Regions from separate parts of the Janthinobacterium sp. BHSEK genome, predicted to be linked through region 2. Evidence: predicted binding sites of a transcription regulator. Region 2 holds the regulator's gene; each other region holds the start of a gene.

Region 1 (4,821 bases), on a different contig from region 2:
TCAGCAGCAGTACCTGGATGTGCGAGCCGTCCACGTCCGCGTCCGACAGGATGCAGATCTTGCCATAGCGCAGGCCCGACAGGTCGGGCGAGTCGCCCACGCTGTGCGGATCGACGCCGATGGCCACCGCAATGTCGTGGATCTCGTTATTGGCGAACAGGCGGTCGCGGTCCGTCTCCCACGAGTTCAGGACCTTGCCGCGCAGGGGCAGGATCGCCTGGAATTCCTTGTCGCGGCCCATCTTGGCCGAACCGCCCGCCGAATCGCCCTCGACGAGGAACAGTTCATTGCGCGCGATGTCGGACGATTCGCAATCGGTCAGCTTGCCCGGCAACACGGCCACGCCCGAGGATTTTTTCTTTTCCACTTTCTGCAGCGAGCGCTGGCGCGACTGCGCCTGCTTGATCACGAGCTCGGCCAGCTTCTTGCCGTAGTCGACGTGCTGGTTCAGCCACAGTTCCAGCGGCGGCTTGGTGAAGGTCGAGACGAGGCGCACGGCGTCGCGCGAATTGAGGCGTTCCTTGATCTGGCCCTGGAATTGCGGGTCCAGCACCTTGGCCGACAGCACGAACGATGCGCGCGCGAACACGTCTTCCGGCAGCAGTTTCACGCCTTTGGGCAGCAGGGAGTGCATTTCGACGAAGTTTTTCACGGCGCCGAACAGGCCGTCGCGCAAGCCCGATTCGTGCGTGCCGCCATTCGAGGTGGGAATCAGGTTGACGTACGATTCGCGCACGATGGCGCCTTCTTCCGTCCACGCCACGACCCAGGCGGCGCCTTCGCCTTCGGCAAAGCCTTCCGAGTCCGGGCCTGCGTATTGCGCGCCTTCGAACAGGGGAATCAGGGTTTCGCCATTCGATACCTGCGCCAGCGTTTCGGTCAGGTAGCCACGCAAGCCTTCCGCGTACTGCCAGGTCTGCGTATCGCCCGTCTTCGCGTTGGTCAGGGTGACGGTGACGCCCGGCAGCAGCACGGCTTTCGAGCGCAGCAGGCGTTGCAGCTCGGTTTGCGAGATGTTCGGCGAATCAAAGTATTTTGCATCGGGCCAGGCCGTGACGCGCGTGCCGGATTTCTTGCCGTCGCGCGGGGCGGGGCGGGAACTCAGGGGCTCGATCACGTCGCCGTTGGCAAACACCATGTGATGCAGGCCGTTGCCGTCGCTTTCCTTGCGCCAGACGGTGATTTCCAGGCGCGTCGACAGCGCATTGGTGACGGATACGCCGACGCCGTGCAAGCCGCCCGAGAACGCGTAGGCGCCGCCCGAACCCTTGTCGAACTTGCCGCCCGCGTGCAGCCGTGTAAACACGATTTCCACCGTCGGCACGCCTTCTTCCGGGTGCAGGCCGACGGGAATGCCGCGGCCATTGTCTTCGACGGTGATGCTGCCATCCGTGTTCTGCGTCACGGCGATATGCGTGCAATGACCGCCCAGCGCCTCGTCGGAGGCATTGTCGATCACTTCCTGAATGATGTGCAGCGGATTTTCAGTGCGGGTGTACATCCCCGGGCGCTGCTTGACGGGTTCCAGTCCTTTCAGGACACGGATGGATGATTCGCTGTAGTCGGATGCTGGTTTTTTAGTGGCCATACGTGTTCAAGCTAAGTAAAGACAGTGGTTGGAACGCCAGGCCAGGGCACTGCGGGCGCAATGACAGCGGCGGCGATAACTGTATGAATATACAGTATATCCCGTCCAGCGTCACTGGGGGAGGGCAGTGCGGCAGGCTTGGCGTCCTTGTGCGGACGCTCGCGCATTCTATCTTGTCCGGCGAGCAATAGCGCTACTCCAGGGCAACAACAGTGCGTTGCGCGGGGGCTTTTGCGCCCATTGTGAAGGATTTTATGCGGTAAAGCCGCCGTTTTTACATCTTGTTTACAAGCACCTCCCCAGTCTTTACGAATTTTTTAGACCCTTTTGGCTAATCTGCTCACTATCAAAACAAACCTGAATGAGGGTGGGAATGGATCTCGTGTATCTCGGCTTGATTGCCGTGTTTTTCGTCGTGGCGGCCGGCTTTGCCGTCGCCTGCGACAAATTAGGGAGCGTCAAATGAACGCGTTTTATGTGCTGGGCGCCGTCGTCTCGGCCGGCCTGCTCGTGTATTTGCTGGTGGCGCTGCTGAAGGCGGAGGAACTGTGATGACGACGCAATCGATACTGTTGTTGGTGGCCTTCCTGGCCGTGCTGCTGGCCGCCGGCTATCCGCTGGGCCTGTACATGGCCAGGGTGGCCGGCGATGGCCCCGTGCGCGGCCTGGGCTGGCTGCAAAAGCTGGAAAACCTGCTGTACCGCTGGTCCGGCCTGCCCGCCGACAAGGCCATGGGCTGGAAAAGCTATGCCATCGCCCTGATCGTCTTCAATACCGTGGGCGCCGTCTTCGTCTATGGCCTGCAGCGCCTGCAGGGTTTCCTGCCCTTGAATCCCCAGGGCCTGGGCGCCGTCAGCCCCGATTCCTCGTTCAATACCACCGTCAGCTTCGTCGCCAATACCAACTGGCAGGGCTACGGCGGCGAACAGACCATGAGCTACCTGACCCAGATGCTGGGCATGGCCTGCCAGAATTTCTTTTCTGCGGCCACCGGCATCGCCGTGATCTTCGCGCTGGTGCGCGGCTTTGCGTCGCGCTCGGGCAAGTCGATCGGCAATTTCTGGGTTGACCTGGTGCGCTCCACCCTGTACATCCTGCTGCCGCTGTCCCTGGCCCTGTCCGTCGTCTTCATGGGCGAAGGCATGATCCAGAATTTTTCCGCCTACAAGGAAGTGACCCTGCTCGACCACGTGGCGTATGCAACGCCGAAAACGACGGCCGACGGCCAGCCCGTGCTGGACGCCGCCGGCAAACCCGTGATGGAAGCGCAAGTGGCGGCCACGCAGACGATCGCCATGGGCCCCGTCGCGTCGCAGGAATCGATCAAGCTGCTGGGCACGAATGGCGGCGGCTTCTTCAATGCCAACTCCTCGCATCCGTACGAAAACCCGACCGTGCTGTCGAACTTCCTGCAGATGCTGGCCATCTTCATCATTCCCGCCGGCCTGTGCTTCACCTTCGGCCGCATGGTGGGCGACCTGCGCCAGGGCTGGGCCGTGCTGGCCGCGATGTCCCTGATCTTTGTCGTCATGACGGCCGGCGTGATGAGCGCCGAGCAGCAAGCCAATCCGGCCTTGCAATCGCTGGGCGTGGACCAGCAGGCCAGCAGCCTGCAATCGGGCGGCAATATGGAAGGCAAGGAAACGCGCTTCGGCATCAGCTCCTCGACCCTGTTCGCGGCGGTGACGACGGCCGCATCGTGCGGCGCCGTCAATTCCATGCACGACTCCTACATGCCCCTGGGCGGCATGGTGCCGCTGCTGCTGATGCAGTTCGGCGAAGTGGTGTTCGGCGGCGTGGGCACGGGCCTGTACGGCATGCTGATGTTCGCCATCCTGGCCGTCTTCATCGCCGGCCTGATGATAGGCCGCACGCCTGAATACCTGGGCAAGAAAATCCAGGCGTATGAAATGAAGATGGTGTCGCTGGCCATCCTGATCACACCAGCCCTCGTGTTGACGGGCACGGCGATCGCCGTGATGGTCGAACCGGGCAAGATCGGCGTGGCCAATCCGGGCGCGCACGGTTTCTCCGAGATTCTGTACGCCTTCACGTCGGCGGCCAACAACAACGGCAGCGCGTTTGCCGGCCTGTCCGCCAACACGCCGTTCTACAACGTGATGCTGGCGATCGCCATGTGGTTCGGCCGCTTCGGCGTGATCGTGCCCGTGCTGGCGGTGGCCGGTTCGCTGGCGGCCAAGCAGCGCCTGTCGGCGAATGCGGGCACCATGCCCACGCACGGCCCCATGTTCATCGGCCTGCTGATCGGCGTCGTCGTGCTCGTCGGCGTGCTCAATTACGTTCCCGCGCTGGCCCTGGGCCCGATCGTCGAACACCTGCAACTTTTCATCAAATAAGAGGCTACCATGTCACGCACAAGCCTGACCTTGTTCGATTCCGCACTGATCGGTCCCGCCATCGTCGATGCGTTCAAAAAACTCGACCCCCGCACGCAGTGGCGCAGCCCCGTGATGTTCGTCGTCTATGTGGGCAGCATCATCACGACCCTGCTGGCCATCCAGGCCCTGAATGGCCAGGGTGAAGCGCCGTTCGGCTTCATCGTCGCCGTCGCCGTGTGGCTGTGGTTTACCGTGCTGTTCGCGAACTTCGCCGAAGCGCTGGCCGAAGGCCGCAGCAAGGCCCAGGCGGCCTCGCTGCGCGCCCTCAAGCAGACGGTGATGGCAAAGAAAATGCAAACGCCGAAGTACGGCACCTCCTGGCTGCCCACGCCGGCGACCGACCTGCGCAAGGGCATGACGGTGCTGGTCGAGGCGGGCGACGTGATTCCCGCCGACGGCGAAGTGACGGCCGGCGTGGCCTCCGTCGACGAAAGCGCCATCACGGGCGAATCGGCGCCCGTCATCCGCGAGTCGGGCGGCGACTTTTCCGCCGTCACGGGCGGCACCCGCGTGCTGTCGGACTGGCTGCTGGTGCGCGTGTCCGTCAACCCGGGCGAAGCCTTCATCGACCGCATGATCGCCATGGTCGAAGGCGCCAAGCGCCAGAAGACGCCGAACGAGATCGCCCTGACGATTCTGCTCGTGGCCTTGTCGATCGTGTTCCTGATCGTCACCGTGACCTTGCTGCCGTACTCGCTGTTTTCCGTGGCGGCGGCCGGGAGCGGCACTCCCGTCAGCATCACGGTATTGATCGCGCTGCTCGTGTGCCTGATCCCGACCACCATCGGCGGTTTGCTGTCCGCCATCGGCGTGGCCGGCATGAGCCGCATGATG
Region 2 (4,821 bases):
AAGGCCACAAAAAAGCCGGGCGAACCCGGCTTTTCATAGTGCGGCAGCGCTTGCGGGCCAGGCCCGCAGACGATTACGCGTTCGCGTCTGGAACGACAGCGATCACCACTTCCACGACCACATCGGTGTGCAGAGCAACCGAAACGTTGTGCTCGCCAACGATCTTCAGCGGGCCGGTAGGCATGCGGATTTGTGCTTTTTCAACAGCAAAACCTTGCTTGGTCAGCGCTTCAGCGATGTCGAAGTTGGTGACGGAACCGAACAGACGGCCATCGACGCCAGCTTTTTGAGCAACTTGAACGGTCAGGCCGCTCAGTTTTTCGCCCTGGGCTTGCGATGCGGCCAGTTTGGCGGCAGCAGCTTTTTCCAGTTCGGCGCGCTTGACTTCGAATTCAGCCACAGCGGTTGCCGTAGCACGACGTGCCAGGCGTTGCGGGATCAGGAAGTTACGTGCGTAACCGTCTTTGACTTTGACGACTTCGCCGAGGTTACCGACGTTTACAACTTTTTCTAACAGAATGATTTGCATAGTTCTTCTCCAGGAATATCTGACCGATTAAGCGTGGTGCAGATCGGTGTATGGCAGCAGCGCGAGGAAGCGAGCGCGCTTGATTGCGGTGTCGACTTGGCGCTGGTAGTGCGCTTTGGTACCGGTCAGGCGTGCTGGCATGATCTTGCCGTTTTCCTGGACGAAGTCTTTCAGCGTGTCGACGTCTTTGTAGTCGACTTGCTCAACGTGAGCTGCCGTGAAGCGGCAGAACTTCTTACGTTTGAACAAAGGGTTTTGCTGTTTGCGTTTTTCTTTAAGCTTGAGCTTATTTTTGTCGAACTTTTTACCGAATGCCATGTCAGGCTCCTGTATCTAAAATGCGCTAGTCGGGAATGACTGCACTAAAATCAATGATGTGAAACACCAAACTCTTGCTGTTGCGGCTCTTCCTGGCCAGGAAACCCGTGAACTGATACACCCCGCCCAAGCTTGCCTGGCTGAACCGGCCTGAAATTTCGCCAGCGGCTAGCGCGGCAACATCAAACTCGGTCAAACGGGCAATCCCTGCTTCCATCTGCTGCGAACTGTGTTGCAATACTGCATTCACAATCGGCAGCCCTGCCGGGGTATAGCGCAATATTTCGCGCTCGGCAATGATGGCGGTGACTTGTAGCTGGTTCAGCGCACGATCCTGGTCAAAAATTAAGCGGCTGCGGCTGGAGCGGCTGCTGGTGCTTCGGTGCGGTGGCTTTTGGCCGCGTCTTCGCGTTGTACCGATTTCATCATCGGCGAAGGAGCTGTTTCAGCTTTCTTCATTTTAACGGTCAGGTGACGCAACACGGCATCATTGAATTTGAATGCTGTTTCCAACTCGACCAGGGTCTCGTTGTCGCATTCGATGTTCAGGCAGATGTAGTGTGCTTTAGGCAGCTTTTGGATCGAGTAAGCCATTTGACGGCGGCCCCAATCTTCCACGCGGTGAACCGAACCGCCGCGGGTGGTTACGCTGGCTTTGTAGCGTTCGATCATCGCGGGCACTTGCTCGCTTTGGTCCGGATGGACGATAAAGACTATTTCATAATGACGCATGCAAACTCCTTCAGGTCGGATTGATAATCGCCCACCCCGGCGTCAAGACGGGTGTGGGAAGGTCAGCCGAAGATTATAACCGCCTTTTGCAAACGTTTCAATCATTGCTTGCGCCAGCGCCCGAAAAGACCGCGCGCGAACGCGCTTTCCGCTCGTGGACAAGTATTTCTTGCGAAATTCGCCGAAAACACGCAAATCCCCTTGCATAGTGGGCGATACTGTACAAAAATACAGTCTGTTCATATAGACAGCATTTCAGTATGCACCCACCGCTCATGATCAAGCTGACAGCACGACAAGAACAAATCCTGAACCTGATCAAGGACGCGATTGAAAACACGGGCTTTCCTCCCACCCGTGCCGAAATCGCCAATGAACTGGGTTTCAAATCGGCCAACGCGGCCGAAGAGCATTTGCAGGCCCTGGCCCGCAAGGGCGCGATCGAGATTTCGCCCGGCACCTCGCGCGGCATCCGCCTGATCGGCGCGGCCGCTGAAGCCCTGCCATCGAAAGTGCCGGCAGCGCTGCTGATGTCGCTGCCCCTGATCGGCCGGGTGGCGGCAGGCTCGCCCATCCTGGCACAGGAAAACCTGGAAGCGAGCTACAACGTGGACCCGGCCCTGTTTTCGGCCAAGCCCGACTTCCTGCTGAAGGTGCGCGGCTGGTCCATGCGCGACGCCGGCATCATGGATGGCGATTTATTGGCCGTCAAGAAGGTCGACAGCGCCAAGAACGGCCAGATCGTCGTCGCCCGCATCGGCGACGAAGTCACCGTCAAGCGCTACAAGAAGACGGGTTCCGTGATCGAACTGTTCCCGGAAAATCCCGACTTCAAGGTCATCACCGTATCGCCGGAAGATGAATTCGCCCTGGAAGGCCTGGCCGTCGGACTCATGCGCAGCTGGCATTAAACGACTGCACGAAAAAAGGGCCGCAACAGCATGACTGTTGCGGCCCTTTTCATTTATCCGGCGACTTATACATCGAGTGCCTGGCGGAAATCCTCGAGCAGGTCCACCTCGTCCTCGATACCGACGGAGACGCGGATCAGCGATTCCGCGATGCCCATGCTGGCGCGCCGCGCGGCGCCCATCTCGTAGAAGATCGTATGGGCGACGGGAATGACCAGGGTGCGCGTGTCGCCGAGGTTGCTCGCGGGAATGGCCAAATTCAAACGATTGAGGAAATCGAAGCAGTCGATGCCATCCTTGAGTTCAAAGCTGAACAGGGAGCCATAGCTGCGGAACAGGTCGCTCGCCAGCGCATGCTGCGGGTGCGACGCCAGACCCGGGTAATGCACGGCCGCCACGCGTGGGTCGGCGGCCAGCATGGTGGCCAGCGCCAGGGCGTTCGAGCAGGTACGGTCCATGCGCAAGGCCATGGTTTCCGCGCCGACGGCGATATGGTGCGCCGCTTCCGGCCCCAGCGAGGCGCCGAAGTCGCGCAAGGCCTTGGCGCGGATTTGCGCGATACCCCATTGCGCGGGCGCCGCCTTCTTGTAGTTCTCAAAGATGTTCGGATACTGCGTCCAGTCGAACACGCCCGTGTCCGTCAAGCTGCCGCCCAGGGCATTGCCGTGGCCGCCGATGGATTTCGTCAAGGCATTGACCACCAGGCCCGCGCCCACGGCTTTCGGGCGGAACAAATACGGCGTCGTCATGGTGTTGTCGACGATGTACAAGATGCCCTTCTCGCGGCACAACTCGCCGATCTTTGCCAGGTCGGCGATCTGCGTGCGCGGATTGGCGATGGTTTCCACGAACACGATGCGCGTGGCCGGCGTGATGGCGGCCGCCACGTTGGCCACCTCGGTGGCGTCGACGAACGATACATCAATGCCCTGCCCCGTCACCGTTTGCCACAGGCTGTTGGTGTTGCCAAACAAAAAGGCCGACGACACCACATGGTCGCCCGCGCGCAGCAGCGACTGCACCACGGCGCCGATGGCGCCCATGCCGGTGGCGAAGCACAGGGTCGCCACGCCACCTTCCATCTGGTTGACCTTGTCTTCCAGCGCGGACACGGTGGGGTTGCCCTGGCGGCCGTAGCGGAAGCCCGCTTCCTTGCCCTGGAATACGGAAGCGAGCTGGCGCGCATCGCCATAGCCGAACGCGACGGAAGTGTGCACGGGCTTGTGCAGGGAGCCGTGCTCGATGCCCTTGCGGCGGTCGTTATGCAGGATGGTGGTGGTAAAGCCGTAGTTTTTTTTATCGTTCATGATCGCGGAGCAAAAAAAGCCCGGCGCTAGCCGGGCAAGATAATTACGCTTCTGTCGTGGCCAGGTTCAGGTTCAGCTGGGAACGCGGCGTATCTTCGGGCGCCGCCGCCTTCGGATGGTGGCGCGCATATTCCAGGCGGTCCAGGTATTCCTGCGACACGTCGCCCGTCACGTAGACGCCGTCGAAACACGAAGCCTCGAAGTTGACCAGGGCCGGGTTGACGTCGGCGATCGCCTGCTTCAGCGCGCCGATATCCTGGTAGACCAGGTAATCGGCCGTGATTTCGCGGCACACTTCTTCCGTCGTGCGGCCGTAGGCGATCAGCTCGTCGCGCGTCGGCATGTCGATGCCATACACGTTCGGGTAGATGACCGGCGGCGCGGCCGAGGCGAAGATGACTTTCGTCGCGCCCGCTTCACGCGCCATCTGCACGATTTCACGGCTGGTGGTGCCGCGCACGATGGAATCGTCGACCAGCAACACGACTTTATCCTTGAACTCGGACGGGATCGCGTTGAGCTTCTGGCGCACGGATTTCTTGCGCGCCGCCTGGCCCGGCATGATGAAGGTGCGGCCGATGTAGCGGTTCTTGATGAAGCCTTCGCGGTATTCGATGTTCAGCGCCATGGCCAGCTGGATGGCAGCCGGACGCGAGGAATCGGGAATCGGCATGACCACGTCGATATGCACGCCGGGCAGTTCGGTGCGGATCTTCTCGGCCAGGTATTCGCCCATTTTCAGGCGCGTGGCGTATACGGAGGCGCCGTCGATGACGGAATCGGGACGGGCCAGGTAGACGAACTCGAACACGCATGGGTTCAGGCTGGCGTTGTCGGCGCACTGGGCGCTATGCAATTGCTTGTCGGCGTCGATAAAGACGGCTTCGCCGGGACCGATGTCGCGCACGAAGCGGAAGCCCATGCCTTCCAGGGCCACGGATTCGGAAGCGATCAGGTATTCGGGACCCTGCTCCGTTTCATTGATGCCCAGGCACAGCGGACGGATGCCGTGCGGGTCGCGGAA
Region 3 (4,821 bases), on a different contig from region 2:
GCGCGCGCCGAACAGCAGCGCGTCGGCGTGCTCCACGCGGTCGAACAATTCCAGGCTGGCGCGGAACGTGGGCGGCGCTTCGAGCCAGACGAACAGTTCCGTGCCGTGGCCATGCGCGTCGTCGAGCATGTCCAGCAGGGCCCCGCCGCAACGGCGCTGCAAGCCGGGCCGGGGCAAGTGGCGCAGCTGCCCCAGGGTGCGGCAGCCGATGCCGTCCAGCCAGTCGAGCCAGGGGCGCGCGGGCGGCAGCAAGGCGCACGGCAAGCCGTCGAGCCGGCGCACCAGGCTGGCCATGCTCAAGGTCCGGCCCCGGCGCGTCGCGGCGCGCGCCAGCAGCCAGGCGCCGCGCGCCGTGGGGGCGCACGACAGCTGGGCCGTGTAGCCGAGTGCGCGCAGGCTGGCCGCGATGTGCCGGCACAGGGCGCGCACGCCGCCGAACAGGCGCAGGCTGGCGCCCGCGTCGACGAGCAGGGTCGCTTCCTCGCCCTGCGCCACCAGCGGCGAATATTGCAGCAGCGCCAGCGCCACCGCCTGCAGGGCCTGTGCTTCCAGCTCGGGCGAGCGTTCGTGCAGGCGCGCCTGCGGCGCCAGCATCAGCGCGCCCGCGCGGCGCATGCCCGGCCGGATGCCGGCCGCCAACGCCAGCGGCGACAGGGCCATCACTTGCTCCTGCTCCAGCACTACGCCGAGGTGGTCAGCCGACCAGCGCGGGCAAAACACTTCGAGCGGGAGCCGGGGCAGGCACAGGCCGATCCAGAGTCGCATGACGCAGCAGTAAAGAAGGAGGTTGCAGGGGCAGGAACAGGGGTGCGTCGCGCTGCGGTCCCCGGCGCTTGATGAAGCCGATCTCGATGCCGCCGGCGGCCGGGCGCACGGACAGGCGCAGCGGCGCGGGCGACGCATCCTGCGCGCCGTGCAAGGGGCGCAGCATGCAGAACAGGGTGTTGCCCGACTGCGCCGCCAGATGCAGCCGGCGCAGGCTGTCGGCGCGCACGTGCGCCTGCCAGAACAGCAGGGCGCCGCACGTGCCGCTGCGCAAGATATTCTCCGCCGCCCACAGGGCGTCCTTGCTGCCGGCGCTTTTGATCCACAGCAATTGCGATGGCGCCAGTCCCTGCGCGGCCAGGGCCAGCGCCTGCGGCGGATGGGGCGGCTGCAGCAGCACGATGGGCAAGCCCGGCAGCTGCGCCAGCGCGGGCGCCAGCAGCCGCAATTCGCCGCTGCCCGGCTGCTGCACCAGCAGATCGATGAGGCTGCCGCTGGGCCAGCCGCCGCCGGGCAGCTGCGCCGACAGGGCGGCAAAGCCCGTATCCAGGCAGCGCGCGGCGCCCTGGCCCAGCTGCGATGCGCGCCACAGGGACGGGTGCAGGGCTTCCGGCGAGGCCATCAATTCGGAATGTTGCATAATTGAATATGAAGATGAATACTGTATGCATATACAGTACTATCCAGCCCTGCTTTTGGCAAGGCTTATCTGCCAGATAGCGTGCCCGGGGCCGCTCCGCCATGTCCGAAAAACCCCGTTTCCCGCATCGATTGCTGTACCATAAGCACTCTCCTTACCGCTCGGCAATGCACCGGGCGGCTTCCTCCGTCCATAAGGAAACGCATTTGACCACCATCCAAATCATCAGCGCCATCGTCTTCGGCCTTGCGCTCATCCACACCTTCGCCGCCAAGTCGTTTGAGACATTATCGCGGCGCCACCCCCGCCACGCGGGCTTGCTGCACTTGCTGGGCGAAGTGGAAGTCGTGTTCGGCTTCTGGGCCTTCATCCTGATCATCATCATGGCCTTTGTCTCGGGCAGCGATGCGGCCATCGAGTATGCCGAGTCGCGCCATTACACGGAGCCGCTGTTCGTCTTCGTCGTCATGGTCGTGGCCGCCTCGCGCCCCGTGCTCGACGCCGTGCAGCGCCTGCTGAAAGGCGTGGCGCGCGTGATGCCGCTGCGCACGGAACTGGCCCTCGTCTGGCTGGGCCTGGCGCTCGTGCCCCTGACGGGCTCGCTGATCACGGAACCGGCCGCCATGACACTGGCCGCGCTGATGCTGGCGCCGCAAATCTTCCGTCCGGGCATCCCTGAATGGCTGAAATACGGCGCCTTGGGTGTGCTGTTCGTCAACGTTTCCATCGGCGGCACCCTGACCTCGTATGCGGCGCCGCCCGTGCTGATGGTGGCCACCACGTGGAACTGGGACAGCGCCTACATGGCCACCCATTTCGGCTGGAAGGCCGCCATCGCCGTGCTGGTGAATGCCACGGGCGTGAGCATATTGCTGCGCAAATATCTGCACAGCAACACCTCCGACATCAAGCCGAAGGCCGGCGAAGTGGAAGCGCCGAAAGTGCCGCTGGCCGTCAGCCTGGTGCACATGATCGTGCTGGCCGGCGTCGTGACCCTGGCGCATCATCCCGTGCTGTTCATCGGCCTGTTCCTGTTCTTCCTCGGCTTCGTGCAGGCGTATGAGCGCTATCAAAGCCCGCTGATCCTCAAGGAAGGCTTATTGGTCGGCTTCTTCCTCGGCGGCCTGGTGGTACTGGGCGGCATGCAGCAATGGTGGCTGCAGCCCATCGTTTCCAGCCTGAAACCGCTGGCCCTGTTCTTCGGCGCCCTGGGCTTGACGGCGATCACGGACAATGCGGCCCTCACCTACCTCGGTTCGCTGATCGTCGGCATGACGGACGAAGCGAAATACATGCTGATGGCGGGCGCCGTGGCCGGCGGCGGCCTGACCGTCATCGCCAATGCGCCGAACCCGGCCGGCGTGGCCCTGCTGCGTCGCGGCTTCAAGGATGAATCGATCGGCGCCGTCGGCCTGCTGGCCGGCGCCCTGCTGCCGACGGCCGTGGCGGGCCTGGCCTTCCTGGCTTTGTAAGCTGCATCACGGGGCGGCTGCCGGCCGCTCCCGCGCTTCCCGCCCTCCTCAGTTTCCTTCATACACGAGAAAGTGCAGCCGGTCATAGAACAGGCTGTAGGCGTAGTCGAACGTGCCCACGCTGCGAAAGCCCTTGTGCAGATACACTTGCAGCGCTTCGCTCTTTTCCCACACCGTCAGGGTGATGCGCGCGCAGCCCTTGCGGCCGGCCAGGTCGCGGATTTCATGGAACATTTGCCGGAACAAGCCCTGGCCCCGGTATTTCTCGTCGATGGCCAGGCTGCTGACGAAACAGTCGTCGGCGCGCGCATGCGCCAGCACGAAGGCGTCATACGCATCGTCGAGCGCCTTCATGTCATCGCGGTAATATGACACGGCACCGCAGGCCTGGAATTCGGCCATCGTCGCGGCCGTGAAAAAGCCGATGAAGCGGTCGTCCTCGTCATGCAGGCCGTGGATGTGCGCCAGATACGGGTCGATGTTCTGCCGCCGCTGCAATTCGACGAACTGCAGATTGAGTTTATTGCCGAACGAGCAATACTCCAGGTAACTGGTGGCAAACAGCAATTTGGCCATGCGGTTCTTCGCCTCTTCGCCCAGCAGTTCGCCCGCCACCAGCTTGAGCGGCGCATGCGACAGCAGGCCCGCCTGCGCCTCGTCGCCAGGCGGGGCGGCATCGCTGACGGCCGGCATGCGGCTGCCGTGGCGGCCCACGGTGGGGCGCCAGAAGTTGCCGGCAGCAATATGCTGCGAACGGTGGGCCAGCAGGTAGCGGCAAAAGACGGCATTCACGCGGTCCAGCTGCGGGTCGTCCGACAACACCGAGTAATAGTGGAAGTGATCGATGTCGGCCCGCAGCTGGGCCGCATACGCCATGCGCGGCACTTCCTCGATGTCGAACACGTCGACGATGTCGGGCAGGCGCAAAGGATCGTCGAGCTGCCAGTCGATGTCGGCCAGCCGCGCCACGCAGCGCGCATACGCGCGCCGTTCCTCGTCGCTCAAGGGGATGTGCATGTCGGTAATGATATCGTCCAGCAAGCGCATGCCGCGGATGCCGCCCGCCACCGCTTCGCGCACGCCGTCGTACAGCACGCAATAGCGCTGGTAGAACTCGGCATGGCTGAGCACGGTCACGCCCAGGTTTTTCTTCCATTCGGCATAGAACTGGCTGAACAGCTGCGCCTCGAATTGCGGGCAGGAACGGGGAACCTGCGCAGCGATACCCGCATAGGCGAGGTTCACATTGCGCTGGATCACGCGCAGCGCGGCGTCGTTCTTCTTGGCGATCAGCATGCCCGTTTCATCGAGAAACAGATTCATCCAGCTGACATGCCGGCGCGCTTCGCCCTCGCCTTCCCCGCGCTGGAAATAATCGGGCACTTCCGGCTTCATCAGGAAAATCGTCGCCGGATTATGCGGAATCGTATCGACGTCCATGTACATGCCGCCGTATTCGCACATGATGAGAATGCGGAAATAATCGGACAGGGTGGCGAAGTAGCGCTGCGTATGCAGGGTGTCGAGGATGTCGAAGCGCGCGGGCGCGAAGTCCAGCGCCAGCGCGCGCAGCGAGTTGATGTGCAGGGTCGTGCCGCCGATGGCGTAGCGGCCTATCGTGTAGCGCCCGGCGCCGCCCGTGGGGCTGAAGCGTTCGTCATTGCGCAGCTGCTGCGCATCCCACACCCACAGGATGGAGACATACGGCGCGCCGCCATTGTGCCGCACCTCGTCGAGCGCCGCGCCCCACTGCCCGATCGCTTCGGCAGCGATGGCCGGCAGCGGCCCGCCCATCCAGATGCGGTGCAGGTAGCGCTCGTCGTCGCCGAGGGCGCGCGTGGGGATGCAGCTGAGCGAGGAACAGCTTGCCGCATTGAAATGGTTAAAGTTCAGACCGACGAAGCTGCGCAGGGCGGCGATGCCCGCCTGGTGTTCCGCGGCCAG

The links. Region 2 encodes LexA, which represses DNA repair genes until DNA is damaged. Its sites were predicted from a motif close to ACTGTATNNNNATACAGT; they were not measured.
Region 1: AC0V2Y_RS17365 (DNA topoisomerase IV subunit B) is a predicted target of LexA. The motif match lies at 1,667-1,684, and genes of this name have one in related genera.
Region 3: imuA (translesion DNA synthesis-associated protein ImuA) is a predicted target of LexA. The motif match lies at 1,426-1,443, and genes of this name have one in related genera.

Annotation. Positions count from the first base shown of each region.
Region 1 is NZ_JBWBYV010000049.1:37,337-42,157, forward strand. It holds gene AC0V2Y_RS17365 (DNA topoisomerase IV subunit B) at 1-1,588, opposite strand, end outside; gene kdpF (K(+)-transporting ATPase subunit F) at 2,051-2,140, shown strand; gene kdpA (potassium-transporting ATPase subunit KdpA) at 2,140-3,945, shown strand; gene kdpB (potassium-transporting ATPase subunit KdpB) at 3,955-4,821, shown strand, end outside.
Region 2 is NZ_JBWBYV010000012.1:324,610-329,430, forward strand. It holds gene rplI (50S ribosomal protein L9) at 74-529, opposite strand; gene rpsR (30S ribosomal protein S18) at 557-847, opposite strand; gene priB (primosomal replication protein N) at 873-1,172, opposite strand; gene rpsF (30S ribosomal protein S6) at 1,193-1,579, opposite strand; gene lexA (transcriptional repressor LexA) at 1,855-2,490, shown strand; gene AC0V2Y_RS06125 (cystathionine gamma-synthase family protein) at 2,556-3,797, opposite strand; gene purF (amidophosphoribosyltransferase) at 3,841-4,821, opposite strand, start outside.
Region 3 is NZ_JBWBYV010000033.1:18,009-22,829, forward strand. It holds gene AC0V2Y_RS13400 (Y-family DNA polymerase) at 1-765, opposite strand, end outside; gene imuA (translesion DNA synthesis-associated protein ImuA) at 695-1,405, opposite strand; gene AC0V2Y_RS13410 (putative Na+/H+ antiporter) at 1,612-2,877, shown strand; gene AC0V2Y_RS13415 (GNAT family N-acetyltransferase) at 2,926-4,821, opposite strand, start outside.